Regions from separate parts of the Clostridium thermarum genome, predicted to be linked through region 2. Evidence: a T-box and tRNA genes for the amino acid it is inferred to sense, from the RefSeq annotation. Region 2 holds a T-box; the other holds one or more tRNA genes.

Region 1 (4,634 bases), 1.7 Mb from region 2:
ATAAATTTGTTGAACTATTTTTATATCTTATCTATATTTCTAGTACAAACAATATCTACACCGGTATTAAGTATGTTTTTGCATACTGTATCACCAATCATTATAGGTACACCTACATATATTCTGCTTAGAGCCTTTGAACACTCCAGCCATAAGCTTCTATCTATTGGTGCAGTACTTTTTACTGGTACAACCTTAACGGCTCCAGAACCTTTTACCCTCACAAGGGTAGTTAATACCTCTTTTCTCTCTTTATCATTTTGCTTCCCATATTCCATACCCATACATCCCTCACACACTGTCAAACTCCTTAATTCTGTTTAATATAATTTTAGACTTCTTTGAATCCAAAACAATCTCTGTAACATGCCTATTAGTTTCCCTAGCTAATATTGAAATTATTTTATTTAAGCAATAGGATCCCTTACATCTTCCTAAAGTTGCTCCAGTTCTTCTCTGTATTCCTTCAAGAGTTCTTGCTCCTAAAGGTCTTCTAATGCTGTCTACAATTTCTCCCTCGGTTATCATTTGACAGGTACATATAATATTTCCGTATTTTTTATCTAACTTTATTAAGTTTTGCCTTTCATCGTTAGGTAATTCTCTAAACCTAAATACATCTCTTCGGCTATCTTTAAAGTTTTTTCTTAGCTTTGCATTTAAATTGCCAACTATAGTTTCGCATACCATCTTTGCTATAGAAGGTGTCATAGTTACCTGTCCATAATGGTTACCGGTTATCCTAACATAACCATTGTTTAAATAACTGTCATCAATTATCATTACATCACTCCTATAAGGTGAAGAATAAAAGCTATCGATTTGATTTTTATCTACCTCACCAACTAGACTCACAGCCTTATTCAGTGTTTCCTCAAGATTTAGTACTTTCTTTGTCCTTACAGAAACCAAGTTATGTTCCATTAGCGTATTTATGTAGTATGCCGTATCTCCATCTTCTCCAAGTGAAAATACTATTTTTGAATAGGTATCCTTCTCTTCCTCTTCTAATACAAAATAATTAATATATTCTTCCTGTTTATAGGCTAGTTTTCTGTCCGCATCGATACTATAATGATCACCAGGTGTAGTATTAACCACTACCTTACAAGTGAACTTATTTTTATTTGTAGTAACCCTTACTCCTTTAGATATACTTTCTATGTCAACGACCTCTTCAGATAATCTGAAAATGACTCCATTATCAAAAGCTACCTCTCCATAGGCTATAGCAAGGTCATACGGGCATACAACCCCTGTATTTGGCGAATATAAGGCTTTTACAACACTTTTACTCAGAGATGATTCCTTTGTCCTTGCTTCATCTCCTGAAAGTAGCTCCACGTAATCAATGCCTCTTTGTTGAGCACTTTTATACATTTTTTCTATTTGTTCTACACCTTTAGCCCCTTCTGCTGTTATCAGTGAACCACATCGTTTAAATGGTATGTTAAATTTCTTAGTTATTTCACTGAACATCGAATTTCCCATAAACTCAAGCTTTGCCATTAGAGTATCTTCACATTCCATTCCGTCATAAACAATAGCTGTATTGGTCAAAGCTACATCATCGGCAATATCATAATCCTTTTCTATTAATGCTATATTTAAACTATATTTTGATAGCTCATAGGCTACAGCACAGCCTATGATTCCTCCACCTAGTACTAATACATCATAATCCATAGTCGTCCTCCTATTTATAGGCTTAGCAATTCTGCAAATTAATCACAGGCTAAGTATCCCTTTTCTTTTAATTCACTTAATACGGCGTCTATGGTACCCTCACTGTCAGCTACAATTGTATGCATATGAACCCCGCCGGTTAGTCCCGATAAGGGCTGGGCCTTTTCTTTATTAAATTTCTCCATAAAGCTTTCAACATCTTTTAAGTTCTTAACCATCAACATTCCTTTTATTTCACCATATAGAGGGTGTTCAACAATAACATCCTCTATAGTTGCTCCATACTTAGTTATAATTTTTAGCTCTTCCTCAATATCCTCTCTTTTATGGCATACGGCTATTAATCTTTTAACCTTATAAGAATAATTCGATGGTATAATGTAACCTTCTGGTGTAGCTATAATATTTTCTCCCTCTGCTCTTAATATGGCAATGTCCTTTACAATTACTTGTCTTGTTACCCCCATTTCTGAGGCTAGTATATGTCCTTTCTGAGGTTCATTATCGGATCTCAACTTATTTAATATATACTTTCTTCTTTCCTTTGAATTCATTCTCTCACCACCCTATTATCTTATTTAGTTTAGGCCATCCGCATGCTTTAATATATCTAATTCCTCATCATTTATTATACCATTGTTATGATGATTTCTCACTAAGTATAGAAATCTATCATCATATCTCTTTAGTTCTTTTAGAATTTCATACCCCTTTTCAGCATGGTTAAAGTATACATCCACTTTTTTAACCTTCGTTAACCTTCTGAGATTACTTGGTGAAATTTTGTTCATTATTACTAATAACGATTTATCTATTATATTTATTCTTTTCTCTATTTTACCTATATCATGAAGCAAAGCAACTTTTTTAAAATCTTCTTTACTTATAGACAAGGCTGATTTATCCTTGATATCTTCTAAAAACTTTTCAACATCATGGGCTACTCTAATACAGTGCTTTTGTTCTGATACTGATAACATGAAAAATAACTTTTGCTCTTCAGTATCTAGAATACAATTCACATATTCTATGTCATCCTTTGTTACTTTACTAAAGGCAGCCCATATAAATTGCTTTACCCTATAAAGTCCCATAATTCACCTCATATTTGTTAGTATTTAAATTGCTATAATTTTATTTTATATTTTTTAATATATATTAACAAATAAAATAAAAAACCATGAACAAAAGTTCATGGTTTTCTTATGGTGGAGATAAAGAGATTCGAACTCTTGACCCCCTGCGTGCAAGGCAGGTGCTCTCCCAGCTGAGCTATACCCCCAAATGGTGGACCTTCAGGGACTCGAACCCCGGACCAACCGGTTATGAGCCGGTTGCTCTAACCAACTGAGCTAAAGATCCATAACCTGGCAACGTCCTACTCTTCCACTCAGTCTCCCGAGCAGTACCATCGGCGCTGTGAGTCTTAACCATCGTGTTCGGAATGGGAACGGGTGTAACTCTCACGCTATTATCACCAGATACTAGAGAAGCTTGTTCTCTGAAAATTGCACATAAGAATGTGTTTTAGGTCAAGTCCTCGACCTATTAGTACTAGTCAGCTTAACACATTGCTGTGCTTACACCTCTAGCCTATCAACCTTGTGTTCTTCAAGGGGTCTTACTGACTTACGTCATGGGAAATCTTATCTTGAGGTGGGCTTCACGCTTAGATGCTTTCAGCGTTTATCCCGTCCCGACATAGCTACCCAGCGGTGCTCCTGGCAGAACAACTGGTACACCAGAGGTCAGTCCATCCCGGTCCTCTCGTACTAAGGACAGCTCCTCTCAAATTTCCTACGCCCGCGACGGATAGGGACCGAACTGTCTCACGACGTTCTGAACCCAGCTCGCGTGCCGCTTTAATGGGCGAACAGCCCAACCCTTGGGACCTACTTCAGCCCCAGGATGCGACGAGCCGACATCGAGGTGCCAAACCTCCCCGTCGATGTGGACTCTTGGGGGAGATCAGCCTGTTATCCCCGAGGTAGCTTTTATCCGTTGAGCGATGGCCCTCCCACGAGGTACCACCGGATCACTAAGTCCGACTTTCGTCCCTGCTCCACTTGTGGGTGTCGCAGTCAGGCTCCCTTCTGCCTTTACACTCTACGAACGATTTCCAACCGTTCTGAGGGAACCTTTGAGCGCCTCCGTTACTTTTTAGGAGGCGACCGCCCCAGTCAAACTGCCCACCTAACAATGTCCCGTCACCAGCTTCATGGTGTCCGGTTAGAATCTCAGTATCATCAGGGTGGTATCCCAAGGTCGACTCCACAAAGGCTGACGCCCTTGCTTCCAAGTCTCCCACCTATCCTGTACAGATAATACCGAAACTCAATGCTAAGCTACAGTAAAGCTCTACGGGGTCTTTCCGTCCAATCGCGGGTAGCAAGCATCTTCACTTGCACTACAATTTCGCCGGATTTGCAGTTGAGACAGTGCCCAAATCATTACGCCATTCGTGCGGGTCGGAACTTACCCGACAAGGAATTTCGCTACCTTAGGACCGTTATAGTTACGGCCGCCGTTTACTGGGGCTTAAGTTCATGCCTTCGCTTGCGCTAAGCAATCCCCTTAACCTTCCAGCACCGGGCAGGCGTCAGCCCCTATACATCAGCTTACGCTTTAGCAGAGACCTGTGTTTTTGCTAAACAGTTGCTTGGGCCTATTCTCTGCGGCCTACTCGCGTAGGCACCCCTTCTCCCGAAGTTACGGGGTCAATTTGCCGAGTTCCTTAACTGCAATTCTTCCGCTGGTCTTAGGATTCTCTCCTCACCTACCTGTGTCGGTTTGCGGTACGGGCACTACTTCACTCCCTAGAGGCTTTTCTTGGCAGCGTGGAATCAGATACTTCGCTACTAAATTTCGCTCCCCATCACACCTCAGCATTGAACAGACGGATTTGCCTATCTGTTCTGCCTAGATGCTTAGACCCACATCCAATAGTG
Region 2 (15,012 bases):
GCTTTAAAATTATCGCTGTAAATTATACCCTTATCTCCTATCTGTCCCCCCATTTCAGCATAGAAAGGAGTTTCTTCCACAAGGATTATTCCCTTGTCTCCGGCCTCAAGGACCTCTGCAAACTCCTCATCCTTAATTAAAAGAGATACCTTTGAGCTATATTCTGTATGGTCATAACCTACAAAGTTTGTATTGTATTCAGCCGGTATTTTGTTTGTAATGCTGTCTTCGCTGCCCATATAGTTAGATTCGCCTCTTGCCTTTCTTGCTCTTTCCTTCTGCAGCTTCATTTCCACATTAAAAGCTTCCATATCCAGTCCAAGGCCCTTTTCAGCTAATATTTCCTCTGTCAATTCCACAGGGAAGCCATAGGTATCATAAAGTTTAAATACAAGCTCACCCTTCAGAACCTTTTCGCCGGACTTTTCTAATTCGGAAATATACTCAGCCAATATTCCCATACCGGAGTCAATTGTTTCTTCAAATCTTTCTTCTTCTATCTTTATTACATTCTTGATATAGTCCTTTTTCTCTTCTAATTCCGGATATGCACCTTTAGAATTTTCCACCACTATATCACATAGGTTATACAGGAAGGCACTGGTTAGACCAAGAAGTCTTCCATGTCTTGCAGCTCTTCTGAGGAGTCTTCTTAAAACATAGCCTCTTCCTTCATTTGATGGGAGCACTCCGTCGCAGATCATCATGCTTACACTTCTTATGTGGTCTGTAATGATTCTTATGGATACATCCTTTGCGGCATTTTCGCCGTACACAGTATTGGACACTCTACAAACTTCCTGTAAAATAGAATTTATTGTATCCACTTCAAATATAGTGTTCTTGCCTTGCATTAGGGCTGCCATTCTCTCCAAGCCCATACCGGTATCAATATTAGGATTGGCCAATCTATGGTATACACCATTTTCATCCTTATCAAATTGTGTAAATACAAGGTTCCAGAACTCTACTACTCTATCGGCATCAGCAGCTGCCTCAAATTCCTCGACAGTCTTTATTACCCCTACTCCTCTGTCGAAGTGAATCTCAGAACATGGTCCGCAGGGTCCCTGACCTATTTCCCAGAAGTTATCCTTCTTACCGAGACGGAAAATTCTTGAAGGATCTACATCTGTGCTCTTTGACCAAATTTCAAAGGCCTCATCATCTTCTTCATATATAGTAACATATAGCTTCTCTTTTGGAATTTCCAATACCTTAGTTACAAATTCCCAAGCCCATGGAATTACTTCTTCCTTAAAGTAGTCACCGAAGGAAAAATTACCAAGCATTTCGAAATAGGTAGCATGCCTTGATGTTTTTCCTACATTGTCGATATCACCAGTTCTTATACACTTTTGGCAGGTAGTTATTCTTGTCTTTGGTGGCTTTGCAAGCCCAGTGAAATATGGCTTTAACGGCGCCATACCTGCATTTATTAGTAACAGACTGTTATCATTTTTCGGAACCAGTGAAAAACTATCCAGTCTTAAATGTTCTTTGCTTTCAAAGAATTTCAAATAAGCTTCTCTAACTTCATTTAGGCCCATGAATCTCATGTGTATATCCTCCCTTAAATATAGTATTTATAAAATAAAAGGACTCTCATCCACAAGGGACGAAAGTCTATTTCGCGGTACCACCCTAATTACAGGAATAGAAATTCCTGCATCTCCTTAAAGAAAAGCTCAGAGACAGCTTCGATAAATCTATCAAGAAGTTCTCACCAACCACTTCCTCTCTGAATGAATCAATCAATCTACTAATTCTCGTCATCACTGATTATTAAATATATAGGCAAATTATAAATTATTCGAGATTTTATGTCAATAGCTTTAATACATGTAATAGTCTAAGTCTTCGAGAATCACCTTTACCATTACCGCCACCGGTACTGCCATTACCATGCCCACAAAGCCACCAACCTTTCCACCTGCTATGAGGAGCAAGATTATAAACAAGGGGTGTATATTTACAGTTTCTCCAGTGATTTTAGGTGATATAATATCACCCTCTATCTGCTGTATGAGATTCAAAAGGACCGCTGTCCATAGGGCTGTTTTTGGGGAGTCAATAAGTGCTACCAATACTGGTGGTACAGCTCCAAATAAGGGTCCAAAGTATGGAATCACATTGAAGATGCCATTGAGCAAGGATAGAAGCAGAGGAAAATCCACCCCGAGAGCCAACAACACAAAAAAGGTCATGATGCTTATTAGTGCACTTAACAGGAATTGGCTTAAAATATACTTTGACAGCATCAAATTTATATCCTTGGATAAATTTCTCATCACCGGTCGTTTTTTGTGCGGTATAAAGGCAATGAAATTCTTTCCTATTTTATGTCCATCTGACAAGATATAATAAACTAAAATCGGAATCACTGCAATGGATAAGAGGTTTCCGCTCTTTTCAAAAATGCAGTCAAAGGCATTCTCGCAAAATCCTGTTACCGCCTTTTCTATCTTACTCAAAGCTATGGTAATCACATTTTTAAAATATCTGTTGCTGGATAACTCCTCTATTCTTTTATTAATATTGTTGATTATCCCCTCAAATTCATCAAAGGTATTTCCTATATTTAAGGTTTCCCTTATTATATTTGGTATCAAAAATACAAGTATTACAGCAATACCAAGAAGCAAGCCCAGCAATATAACAATTGAAGATATTTTCTTTCCAATTCCTTTTTCTATTAACTTATCCTGTACAGGTTTTAAAGAATAGGCTATGACAAAGGCTATGAATAATGTACCCAGGACTTCTTTTATAATAGGATTAGTAGTCAGTAGAAATAATGCCAATAAAGAGACTGTTAAAATTAAGATATATCTCAAAACTTTATATTTTAAAATCCTATTCATAGTAATCAGCACCACTTATTTCATGTCTTAAACTTGTATAGCGAAAGTTCCCTTTTCCAAAATATAGAATGTTTTTATCTCCAAAAATCAGTTCATTTATAAGCAAAATTCCCTTACCTATTACGAGCTTTCTGATCATTCCCGGGCTGATGATAATGCCTCTAAGTTTAAACTTATTATCAAACAAAATGTCCTCTGCAATTCCAATTATATTGCCCTTGATGTCTGTTACCTCCATACCTTTTACCGCAGAGAAGGTCAAGAGTTTTTTTTCTGACATTTTGCCTATTATTATACTGCAATCATAATATATAATGTTCTCAATATATACAACTTTGTTTTTTCTTCTCAGTATACTGCCTCCAGATACAGAAAAACCCTGTACTTTCTTTTCATTAAAATTCACTATCACATCTGATACAATGCCGGCCTTCTTGCCATCACTATATAGAACATTCTTTGTCAAGAAATCCTTTAATCTGTACAACGACATAGTACAGCCCCTCTTCATCAATAATATACTTATTATTTCTCAATGAAGGGAATATCATACAACAAAAAGAAGCTGTCGCACTTAATATTTAAAGCGACAGCTTCTGCCTAATCTAACTTATTCACCATGAACATGATCATGTATATCATCATGTTCAACCATATCCCAAGGTTCCAAACCATGATTAATTCTATAGTCGTTTATGGCCTTGTGTATAGCTTCCTCAGCCAATACTGAACAATGCATTTTTACAGGTGGCAGACCATCTAATGCCTCTGCCACGGCTTTGTTTGTTAGCTTCCATGCTTCATCTAAAGTCTTACCCTTTATTAATTCAGTAGCCATACTTGAAGAAGCTATTGCCGAACCACAGCCATAGGTCTTAAACTTAACATCCTTAATAATATTGTCTTCAACCTTCAGGTATATTTTCATTATATCTCCGCATTTTGCGTTACCAACTTCACCTACTCCGTTTGCGTCTTCTATTTCTCCTACATTTCTTGGATTCCTGAAATGATCCATAACCTTTTCGCTATACATTGCTGCTTCCTCCCTTTTTAACTACTGACTCCCATAATGGTGACATATCTCTAAGTCTTTTTACTATGTTAGGAATAACTTCCAATACATAATCTACTTCTTCCTCTGTATTTCCTTCTCCAAGGCTTAGCCTTAAAGATCCGTGAGCAATTTCATGAGGTAATCCTATTGCCAAAAGTACATGAGAAGGATCTAAAGCCCCAGATGTGCAGGCACTACCGCTGGATGCGCAGATTCCCGCATCATCGAGAAGTAAAAGTACTGATTCTCCTTCGATGAATTCAAAACAAACATTGACATTACCCGGTAGTCTCTTGTCACCCTTAGGTCCATTTAATCTTGTATAAGGAACCTTTAGCAAACCTTCTACAAGCTTATCTCTTAGAGCTATCAGTTTTGCATTCTTTTCTTCTATATTAGCTGTTGCAAGTTCTATAGCCTTGCCCAAACCCACAACTCCTGCTACGTTTTCTGTTCCGGCTCTGCGGGCTCTTTCCTGTCCGCCGCCGTGGATTAAGTTGTCAATTTTCACGCCTTTTCTTATATATAAGGCTCCTACTCCCTTTGGTCCATAGAACTTATGTCCAGCCAAGGAAAGCAAGTCTATGTTCATATCCTTTACATCTACAGCTATGTTACCAATTGCCTGAACAGCATCAGTATGGAATAATATCTTTCTATCTCTGCATATTTGGCCAATTTCTTTAATTGGCTGAATTGTTCCTATTTCATTGTTAGCAAACATTACGGAAACTAAAATTGTAGTATCCTTAATTGCAGCCTTTAAATCCTCTAGACTAATAAAGCCTTCCTTATCTACAGGCAAATAAGTTACCTCGAAACCATTCTTTTCTAAATATTCACAAGTGTGTAGAACAGCATGGTGCTCTATTTTTGTTGTTATAATATGATTGCCTTTTTTTCTGTTAGCAAGGGCAACACCCTTTATAGCCCAATTGTCTGCTTCTGATCCAGAGCCTGTAAAGTATATTTCCGACGAATCCGCATTTAGAGCCTTTGCTACTCTATCTCTGCTTACATCAATAGCCTTCTTTGTCACTCTTGATAGAGAATATATTGATGATGGGTTACCAAAATTCTCGGTAAAATAGGGCAGCATTTCTTCAACCACTTCTCTCTTTGTGTAAGTGGTTGCAGCATAATCCATGTATATGGTTTTATTCATTTTTTCACCTTCCTTAAAGTATATAGAGCAAATTCTAAAAAACCACGCCTTATTAAGTCTCTTGGATTTTTAGAGGATAATCATTTCTCTTATCTTTCATTTTGTTATAATTATCAACTATATCCCATAGGGTAGTTGTTTCTAACACGCTGTCTATACTAAGCTTTATCTTTTCCCAAAGAAGTCTTGTGGCACAGTAGTCTTCATTGCTGCAGACCAATCCGTCAAGACATTCTGAGATTTCCACAGGTCCTTCCAAAACCTTGAATATATCAGCTACTGTTATTTCCTTAGGTGACCTGGTTAAAATATACCCACCTTGAGCACCTCTTATACTCTTTATCAAGCCCGCTTTTCTTAAAGGTGCAAACAGCTGCTCCAAATAGTATTCGGATATTCCCTGTCTTTCTGATATGCTCTTTATAGAAATAGGTTCATCTCCATAATGTACTGCCAAATCTACCATAGCCTTTATCCCATATCTTCCTCTGGTAGACAGCTTCATTTCATCACTTCCTTTAATCCCGACTCTTTTAGTATACTTTAATTTTAGAATAACAAATCCGACCATAATTGTCAACTATATATACAAGTTTCCTTTTATTCAGCCCGCTATTTTAAATTGACTGAAATATTTTTAAGCATATGAAATCTATCAATAAAAAAGCAAGGTAAGCCAAAACTTACCTTACTTTTTACTGGTACAGATAAAAATAAAGAATACCCCTTCAATACAATTCCACGCTTTCCGCGTGTTCCGTGATTATTTCAGTATTCCATGTTCTTAGGCCTTCCCTTGAGATTTCTTTCCGGTTCGTATTTGCCCCAATAAATACGCCTTTCATTATATTGTATTCTCGGTTCCTTTATTTCAGCTGGATAACCGATATGCACAATTCCCAAAGGAATTACGTGTTCAGGTATGCATAAAATCTCACTTACAGCCTCAATGATATTTTTGTAAGGATATACACTTACCCATACACCGCCCAAGCCAATACCGGAAGAAGCCAACAGCATGTTCTCTATGGCTGCACTGCAGTCCTGAATCCAATACGTCTCCATGCTGCCCCTGGCAAGTTTCATATTTCCGCAGACAGCTATTGCCAATGGTGCCTTATACCTTGTGGTTTTTAGGCATTTTTTTATTTTACACAGTGTTTCTTCCTCCAAAATAACAACGAACTCCCAAGGCTCATTATTACAGGCACTTGGTGCTGCCATTGCGGCTTCTAACAGCAACTTGATCTTTTGTTTCTCTACCTTTTTATTGGAGTAGCTCCTTATAATTCTTCTTGAGTATATTTGATCAATTTTGTTTTCCATCTCTAAACACCCTAGCCCCCTTGAATATTTAAAGTAACTGAAAACAATATAATTACAGTGTTGCCACCATAACCGCCTTTATGGAATGTAATCTGTTTTCTGCCTCATCAAAAACCACTGAATGCTTGCTTCTAAATACTTCATCTGAAACTTCTCTAATATCTATACCCTGTTCCTCGATATAGTATTTTGCAGTCTGCGTGTTAAAATCATGATAGGCCGGCAGACAATGCATAAATATAACATTCTCATTGTCAGCTGCCTTCAGCAGGTCCTTTGTAACCTTATAAGGTGAGAGGATTTTTACTCTTTCCTGCATTTTATCCTCTTCTCCCATGGAAGCCCAAATATCAGTATATATTGCATCTGAGCCTGCTAAGTCTATTATGTTATCTGTGACAATAATCTTTGCCCCGGTTTCAGCAGCTATACTGTTAGCCTTATCAAGTACCTCCTGTGAAGGCCACAACTCCTTTGGTCCATAGGCCACATATGTCATACCCATTTTGGCACAGCCATACATCAAGGCGTTGGACATATTGTTTCTCGCATCTCCAACAAAGGTGAGCTTTATATCCTTTAATGGCTTATTGACCTTTTCCTCCAAGGTCATAAAATCTGCCAACACTTGTGTTGGATGATCCTCATCCGTCAACCCGTTCCAAACCGGTATACCTGACTTCTCCGCCAAGGTTTCTACTATGCTTGGATCAAAACCTCTAAACTCAATGCCATCATAGAATTTCCCCAAAACTACTGCTGTATCTTCTATGGATTCCTTCTTACCCATTTGTGAGTTACTTAAGTATGTTACATTGGCGCCTTCGTCATAGGCAGCTACTTCAAAAGCACATCTTGTCCTAGTAGAAGTTTTATCGAAAATTAACACTATGTTTTTTCCTTCTAATACCTTATCTCTGACTCCACTCTTCTTTTTTCTTTTTAATGCATGTCCAAGATCAATCAGATATCGAATTTCCGAAGGTGAAAAGTCCAATAGTGTAAGAAAGCTTCTTCCCTTTAAATTAACAGTCATATAACCACCTCAATTAATATTTATACATGATATATCTATATTTATACATATATTATACAACAAAAACTCCTGTTGTACACAGGAGTTTTTAATATTTATACGTATTTTTTTATATTTATTCTTTATAATACCCAATTTTTCTAAACTTTTCATACCTTTTCATTAATAATTTATCTTCTTCCAGGCTACATAGCTTTTCTAAGGTAGAAATAAATCTATCCTTTAGTATAGTAGCCATGGCGTCTATATTCTTATGAGCTCCTCCATTGGGTTCCATAATTACCCTATCAATGACCTTTAAACTTAGCAGATCCTCTGCAGTGAGCTTCATTATATCTGCTGCTTCTTGAGCTCTGGAAGCATCCTTCCATAAAATACTAGCAAAGCCTTCTGGCGACAGTATAGAATAAACTGAGTTCTCCAACATCCAGACCTCATCTGCCACCGCTAAAGCTAAAGCACCACCACTTCCTCCTTGGCCTATAACTACTGAAATTATAGGTGTTTTTAGATTCATCATAGTAACCAGGTTTCTTGCAATAGCTTCACCCTGACCTCGTTCTTCAGCCCCTATTCCACAATAGGCACCTTGAGTATCTACAAAACAAATAACCGGTCTGCCAAACTTCTCTGCCTGCAGCATTAATCTTAGTGCCTTTCTGTAGCCTTCAGGATGAGGACAACCAAAGTTTCTAAAGATGTTGTCCTTTGTGTTTTCACCCTTTTGCTGAGCTATAACAGTAACACTTCTACCGTCTAACTGAGCAATACCTCCTATAATAGCAGGGTCATCACCGAAATTTCTGTCTCCATGGAACTCCATAAAGTTATCAAAAATTCTATCTATATACTGCTTTGCTGAAGGTCTTTCTTGGGCACGAGCCATATTTACCTTTTCCCAAGCACTTCTCTCCTTATTTATACCCATAGACATAATTATCTCTCCTTATGAAGCAATAGTATATTGGCCAATGTACGTCTAAGTTCGCTTCTATGAACTATACTGTCAATAAAACCTTTCTGTAGCAAAAATTCCGCAGTTTGAAATCCCTTGGGCAGCTCTTGTTTAATGGTATCTTGTATTACTCTCTTTCCTGCAAAACCGATTAGTGCTCCCGGTTCTGCCAGGATTATATCTCCTTCCATAGCAAAGCTGGCAGTGACACCACCGGTGGTAGGATCTGTAAGGACTGTAACATAAAGAAGCTTACTTTCAGAATGTTTAGCTATGGCTCCGCTTATCTTTGCCATCTGCATCAAGGACACTATGCCCTCCTGCATTCTGGCTCCGCCGGAAGCTGTGAATATTATTATAGACAGTCTCTGCTTGGTTGCATATTCCACAGCCCTTGTTATCTTTTCTCCAACTACAGAGCCCATACTCCCCATCATAAAATTGCTGTCCATTACGGCAATAACAGTGTCTAATCCGTTGATCTTGCCTCTCCCTGTTACTACCGCTTCATTGACACCTGCTAATTCCACTGTTTTCTCCAGCTTGCTTTCGTAGTCTTGAAAATTAATAGGATTAACACTTTTCATTCCTTTATCGAATTCAATGAAGGACTCCTTATCCAGAACATATTTAAGGCGATCACTGGCGGATAACCTAAAATGATAATTACAATTACTACAGGTATTATAGTTTTCTTCCACATCGCTTTTATAGAGTATTTTACCGCAGTTATTGCATTTTATCCACATTCCATCCGGAATAATAGGTCTATGTTCCTCTTCTGTACTCAAAGTTGTAGAGCTTACAGTAATATATTTCTGTTTTTTAAACAAGTCCTTTATCATTCACTTTTCACCAACTTATCTTTTAAGAATGAAGTGTCATACTCTCCTTTAACAAATCTGTCATCACAAAGTATTTCATATTGAAATTCTATATTTGTAACTACACCTTCGATTAACAGTTCTCCTAAGGCCCTCTTCATTCTGGCTATAGCACTGCTTCTGTCCTCTGAATGAACGATAAGCTTCGCTATCATTGAGTCATAATGTGGGGGAATGCTGTAGCTTTGATAAACAGCACAATCTACTCTTACTCCCGGTCCACCGGGCAGGTTAAGGCCCATAATTTTCCCCGGGGAAGGTCTAAACTCCTTGCTTGGGTCTTCAGCATTAATTCTGCACTCTATAGCATGACCTCTTATCTTTATGTCCTCTTGCTTTATATTAAGTGCCTCTCCTGCAGCAATTCTTATTTGTTGCTTTACAATATCTATACCTGTTACTAACTCTGTTATAGGATGCTCTACTTGAACTCTGGTGTTCATCTCCATAAAGTAGAAGTTATGGTTGCTGTCCACTAAAAATTCTATGGTTCCGGCATTGTGGTAGCCTACCTTTCTTGCAGCCTTAACTGCTGCCTCTCCCATTTTTATCCTTAGCTCCGGCGTTAAGAAGGCAGAAGGAGCTTCCTCCAGCACTTTTTGATTTCTTCGTTGAATAGAACACTCCCTTTCACCTAAGTGGATGATATTGCCGTATTTATCTCCAAGGATTTGAAATTCAATATGGTGAGGCTTGTCAATAAATTTTTCCATGTACAGTGTATCGTCACCAAAGCAGGCTTGTGCTTCAGTTTTCGCTGTGTTATAGGCCCTTGAAAGTTCATCCCTGCTGTAAACTATTCTGATACCTCTGCCGCCTCCACCGGCTGCAGCCTTTATCATTACAGGATATCCAATGATCTCTGCCATTTCATGTGCAGCCTCATCACTTTTCAAGGCCCCTTCAGTTCCCGGAATAACTGGTACCCCGGCCTCCTTCATAATTTCTCTGGCTTTAGCCTTATTTCCCATGAGTTCTATACTTTCAGCATCAGGGCCGATAAAAGCAATATTACATTCCCTGCACATCTTAGCAAACTTACTGTTTTCTGAAAGAAATCCAAAGCCCGGATGTATTGCCTCTGATCCAGTCAATACAGTGGCACTTATTATATTTTGTATGTTTAAATAGCTGTCCTTGGATGGGGCTGGCCCAATACATACCGCCTCATCAGCCAGCTGCACATGGAGGGCATCTCTATCCGCCTCTGAATATACAGCTACGGTAGCTATACCCATTTCTCTGCAGGCTCTGATTATTCTAACAGCTATCTCACCCCTATTAGCTATTAATATCTTTTTAAACATATATCCTCCCATTATCTTCCGACAATGAATGTAATCTCAGCTTCGCAGGCCTTATGCCCGTTAACGGTTGCCACTGCTTTACCCACACCGGCAGGCCCCTTAACCTTGATTATCTCAACCTCCAGTTTTAAAACATCTCCCGGCACAACTTTTCTTCTGAATTTAGCTTTATCTATACCGGCAAAGTAAGCTATTTTGCCTTTGTTTTCTTCAAGACTTAAAATAGATACTGCTCCGGTCTGTGCCAGGGCTTCTATTATAAGTACACCGGGCATAACCGGCTCCTGAGGAAAATGTCCCTGGAAGAAATATTCATTCATAGTCACATTCTTATATGCAGTAACCTTTACCCCCGGTACTACCTCCTCTACTCTATCAATTAGCAGGAAGGGATAGCGGTGAGGTAAAATATTTTGAATTTCTCTTATATCCATAAATTCACCAACCTACGCTTTTATTTTAAATAGTGGCTGATTGTACTCTACCATTTCTCCGTCTTTTACAAGCACCTCTATAATTGTTCCATTACATTCGCTTTCTATCTCATTCATAAGCTTCATAGCTTCAATTATACAAACAACATCTCCACTTTTAACTGTTTTACCAACAGTCACAAAGGGTTCACTACCAGGTGAGGGAGCACTGTAGAAGGTTCCTACCATTGGTGACTTAATCAATGTACATTCTACATCTTCCCTCTCCTGTTTCTTAACAGTTTCTACCCCAGTAATTACTTCACTGGAGGTGAAAGCCTCATACTGCTTTGCTTCCACAGTTCTTGTTGTAGTAAGAATCGGAGTTTCAGTGCTGTCAGTGTTTTTCTCCAATTTAATTCTCATGTCCTTGATTTCTATCTCCATTGAGGACAGTTTAGAATTTTCCATCATTGAGACAATTTCTCTCACTAAGTTTAAATCCATATTCAACCTCTCTCTTTTTATTCTTTCCACTTTTTAAAGGCTATAGTAGCATTATGGCCTCCAAAGCCTAAGGAATTTGATATTGCAACATTTACTTCTACCTTACGTCCCACATTAGGAACATAATCCAAATCGCAGTCCTCATCCTTTACCTTATAGCCTGCTGTCGGAGGAATAAAATCATCCAATATTGAGTTTATACAAACTACTGCTTCCACAGCCCCGGCAGCCCCTAGCAGATGTCCTGTCATTGACTTTGTGGAACTTACAGGTATTTTATAAGCCTGCTGGCCAAAGACTCTCTTTATGGCAATAGTTTCGAATTTGTCATTATAAGGAGTACTGGTTCCGTGAGCATTTATGTAGGATACCTCTTCCTTTGCGATGTCTGCATCTCTTAGTGCCATCTCCATACATCGGGCTGCGCCCTCTCCTTCCGGATCCGGAGAAGTCATATGGTAGGCATCACAGGTGGCTCCATAGCCTACGACTTCACAGTATATTCTGGCGCCTCTTTTTAATGCATGCTCTAAGGTTTCCATGATCAATATGCCGGCACCTTCTCCAATTACAAAGCCATCTCTTTCCTTGTCAAAAGGAATAGAAGCCCTCTCAATATCATTGCTGGTACTTAGAGCCGTAAGGGATGTAAAACCGGATACCCCCAAAGGAGTGATAGAAGCCTCTGCACCACCGGCAATCATTATATCTACAGTGCCCTTCTGAAGATGATTAAAGGCATCTCCTATGGCATTGGTTCCGCTGGCACAGGCTGTAACCACACTGGTACAAATACCCTTTGCCCCATATCTTATAGCTATATTACCGGAAGCCATATTTGAAATTGCCATAGGTATAAACAACGGTGATACTCTTGAAGGTCCCCTTTGAAGGAGCTTATCATATTCTCTTTCTATGGTTCCAAGTCCACCAATTCCGGAACCTACTAATACACCTAATCTATATTTATCAACAGCATCAAGATCCAGACCACTGTCTCTAATAGCTTCTTCTGCTGCAGCCATAGCAAATTGACAGTATCTGTCCATTCTCTTACATTCTCTTTTATCAATATATAGTTCAGGTTGGAAGTCTTTAACCTCCGCCGCTATTTTGACCTTATAGTCTGTAGTGTCAAAACCCTTTATATAATCTATGCCGGTTTTTCCATTTTTACAATTTTCCCAAAAGGTTTTTACATCATTACCAATTGGTGTAATGGCCCCCATACCGGTTACTACTACTCTATTTAACATATTATTACCAACCTCTCTTCTAAACAACCATTCCGCCATCAACATTGATTACTTGCCCAGTTATATAGGAAGCACTATCTGATGCCAAAAATGCTGCTAATTCTGCTACATCCTCTGCTTTACCAATCCTTTTCAGAGGTACACTTTCTACAATTGCATCCTTTACTTTCTGAGGCAGTACCTCTGTCATATCTGTCTCTATATATCCCGGAGCTATGGCATTCACTGTTATTCCTCTTGAACCAAGCTCCTTTGCCATGGATTTTGTAATTCCCAAAATACCTGCCTTTGAAGCAGCATAGTTTGCCTGCCCCGCATTTCCCACAAGGCCAATTACAGAAGATATATTGATAATTCTCCCACTTTTCTGCCTAAGCATTATAGAAGATACATGCTTTATGCAATTAAAGCAGCCCTTTAAGTTGACAGATATAACATTGTCAAAGTCCTCTTCCTTCATTCTCAGAATTAAATTATCCTTTGTAATACCGGCATTATTTACTAGTATATCAACTCTGCCGAACTTTTCCTGAGCACTTTTAATAAGAGTTTCTGCTTCATGAAAGTTGCTTACATCGGCCTTAACTGCTAAGGCAGCACCTCCCATATTTTCTATAGCATGTACCAGCTCCTCTGCTTCCTTTTCACTGTTTCTGTAATTTACTACTATATCAGCGCCCTGTTGAGCTAACTTCATAGCTATTGCCTTACCAATACCTCTGCCACCGCCGGTCACTACTGCGCATTTACCCTTAAGCATATTATCCTCCTCATATTCTTATAAACTATTTTATTTTTAAAACTTCCAGAGTATTATTCAGCGATCTTACGTCTTCAACATTTAAAGCCGTTATCTTCCTATTTATTTTCTTTAAGAAGCCAGTCAGTGTTTTACCCGGTCCCAGTTCTATAAAGACATCTACTCCATCCTGAAGCATCCTTCTCATAATGTCTTCCCAAAGTACCGGGCTCATAGCTTGTTTAACTAAGAGCTCCTTAATTTCCTCTTTATCATTTATATAATTTCCATGTACGTTAGTCAGTACAGGAATCTGCATATCCATAATTTTAATTTTCTCTAGTTCTCCCTTTAAGTTTTCAGCCGCAGGTTTTAACAATGAACTGTGGAAGGGAGCACTTACCGGCAGCTGTATACATTTACCCCCCTTTCCGCTCATTATTTCCACCGCTTTGTTTAAGGCTTCCTTTTCACCGGCAATGACGATTTGTCCGGGACAATTGAAGTTTACAGCTTCCACCACCCCAAATTCTGAAGCTTCTTTACAGCCCCCCAGTACTGTCTCTCTATCTGATCCAAGTACTGCTACCATTCCTCCTACTCCCACCGGTACTGCTTCCTGCATAAACTTTCCTCTTTTTTTAACAAGGGCTACAGCCTTCTCATAACTGAGAGCTCCACTGCATACTAAGGCAGAGTATTCTCCTAAGCTAAAGCCCGCTGTAACATCAGCTTTCACACCGGCTGCCTGCAGAGCCTTCATGGCTGCTATACTTACAGTGAGCACGGCGGGTTGAGTTACTTCTGTTGAATTTAGTTCCTCTTTACTTCCATTAAAACAGGTATCTGCTAAATTAAAGCCCAACACATCATTGGCTATATTAAAAATCTCTTTACATTCTATAAAATTATCGTATAAGTCCTTACCCATTCCTGTGTACTGAGATCCCTGTCCTGAGAAAATAAACCCTATTCTTGACATAATCCACCTCTTGAAAGCATTCGCTTAATTACTGCTTCTGCTTCAGCAAACATCTCTTCAACAATCTCAGCAGAAGTCTGCTCCTTATTCACCAGTCCTGCAATTTGCCCTGCCATAACAGAACCCATATCTATATCTCCATCTCTAACAGCTCTTGGGAGTGCCCCTCTTCCCAGTTCTTCATATTTTTCAAGAGCAGCACACTCTTTTTCTAACAGTTGGAATTGTCTTGCCAACTTATTCTTTATGACTCTAACAGGATGTCCTGTAGGCCTTCCTGTAACTACAGTATCTATATCCTTTGCATTCAATACCTTTTTCTTATAGTTCTCATGTATGGTACATTCCTTAGCAACTAAGAATCTGGTGCCAACCTGAACCCCCTCTGCTCCAAGCATGAAAGCTGCAGCCACACCTCTGCCGTCACCAATTCCTCCAGCTGCAATAACCGGTATATTGACTTCACTTACTACCTGAGGTACCAGGGCCATAGTAGTAAGCTCACCAACGTGACCTCCTGA

Evidence for each region. A T-box is a leader RNA that pairs with one kind of tRNA and senses whether it is charged. The one in region 2 lies ahead of alaS (alanine--tRNA ligase), so its partner is inferred to be a tRNA-Ala.
Region 1: it has a tRNA-Ala gene. The T-box ahead of alaS (alanine--tRNA ligase) is inferred to sense a tRNA for this amino acid. The anticodon was not compared.

Annotation. Positions count from the first base shown of each region.
Region 1 is NZ_CP040924.1:12,976-17,609, reverse strand. Features, by position in the region: gene FHY60_RS00080 (DUF1667 domain-containing protein) at 21-278, opposite strand; gene FHY60_RS00075 (NAD(P)/FAD-dependent oxidoreductase) at 292-1,686, opposite strand; gene FHY60_RS00070 (transcription repressor NadR) at 1,725-2,240, opposite strand; gene FHY60_RS00065 (HD domain-containing protein) at 2,265-2,780, opposite strand; tRNA gene FHY60_RS00060 (tRNA-Ala) at 2,893-2,968, opposite strand; tRNA gene FHY60_RS00055 (tRNA-Ile) at 2,972-3,048, opposite strand; rRNA gene rrf (5S ribosomal RNA) at 3,052-3,168, opposite strand; rRNA gene FHY60_RS00045 (23S ribosomal RNA) at 3,215-4,634, opposite strand, start outside.
Region 2 is NZ_CP040924.1:1,687,367-1,702,378, reverse strand. Features, by position in the region: gene alaS (alanine--tRNA ligase) at 1-1,559, opposite strand, end outside; T-box leader at 1,612-1,785, opposite strand; gene FHY60_RS07705 (AI-2E family transporter) at 1,836-2,837, opposite strand; gene FHY60_RS07700 (PRC-barrel domain-containing protein) at 2,857-3,357, opposite strand; gene nifU (Fe-S cluster assembly scaffold protein NifU) at 3,475-3,900, opposite strand; gene nifS (cysteine desulfurase NifS) at 3,893-5,086, opposite strand; gene FHY60_RS07685 (RrF2 family transcriptional regulator) at 5,139-5,591, opposite strand; gene FHY60_RS07680 (nitroreductase family protein) at 5,855-6,412, opposite strand; gene argF (ornithine carbamoyltransferase) at 6,465-7,448, opposite strand; gene FHY60_RS07670 (acetyl-CoA carboxylase carboxyltransferase subunit alpha) at 7,564-8,376, opposite strand; gene accD (acetyl-CoA carboxylase, carboxyltransferase subunit beta) at 8,385-9,248, opposite strand; gene FHY60_RS07660 (acetyl-CoA carboxylase biotin carboxylase subunit) at 9,245-10,594, opposite strand; gene fabZ (3-hydroxyacyl-ACP dehydratase FabZ) at 10,606-11,028, opposite strand; gene accB (acetyl-CoA carboxylase biotin carboxyl carrier protein) at 11,041-11,514, opposite strand; gene fabF (beta-ketoacyl-ACP synthase II) at 11,532-12,770, opposite strand; gene fabG (3-oxoacyl-[acyl-carrier-protein] reductase) at 12,790-13,530, opposite strand; gene fabD (ACP S-malonyltransferase) at 13,556-14,491, opposite strand; gene fabK (enoyl-[acyl-carrier-protein] reductase FabK) at 14,479-15,012, opposite strand, start outside.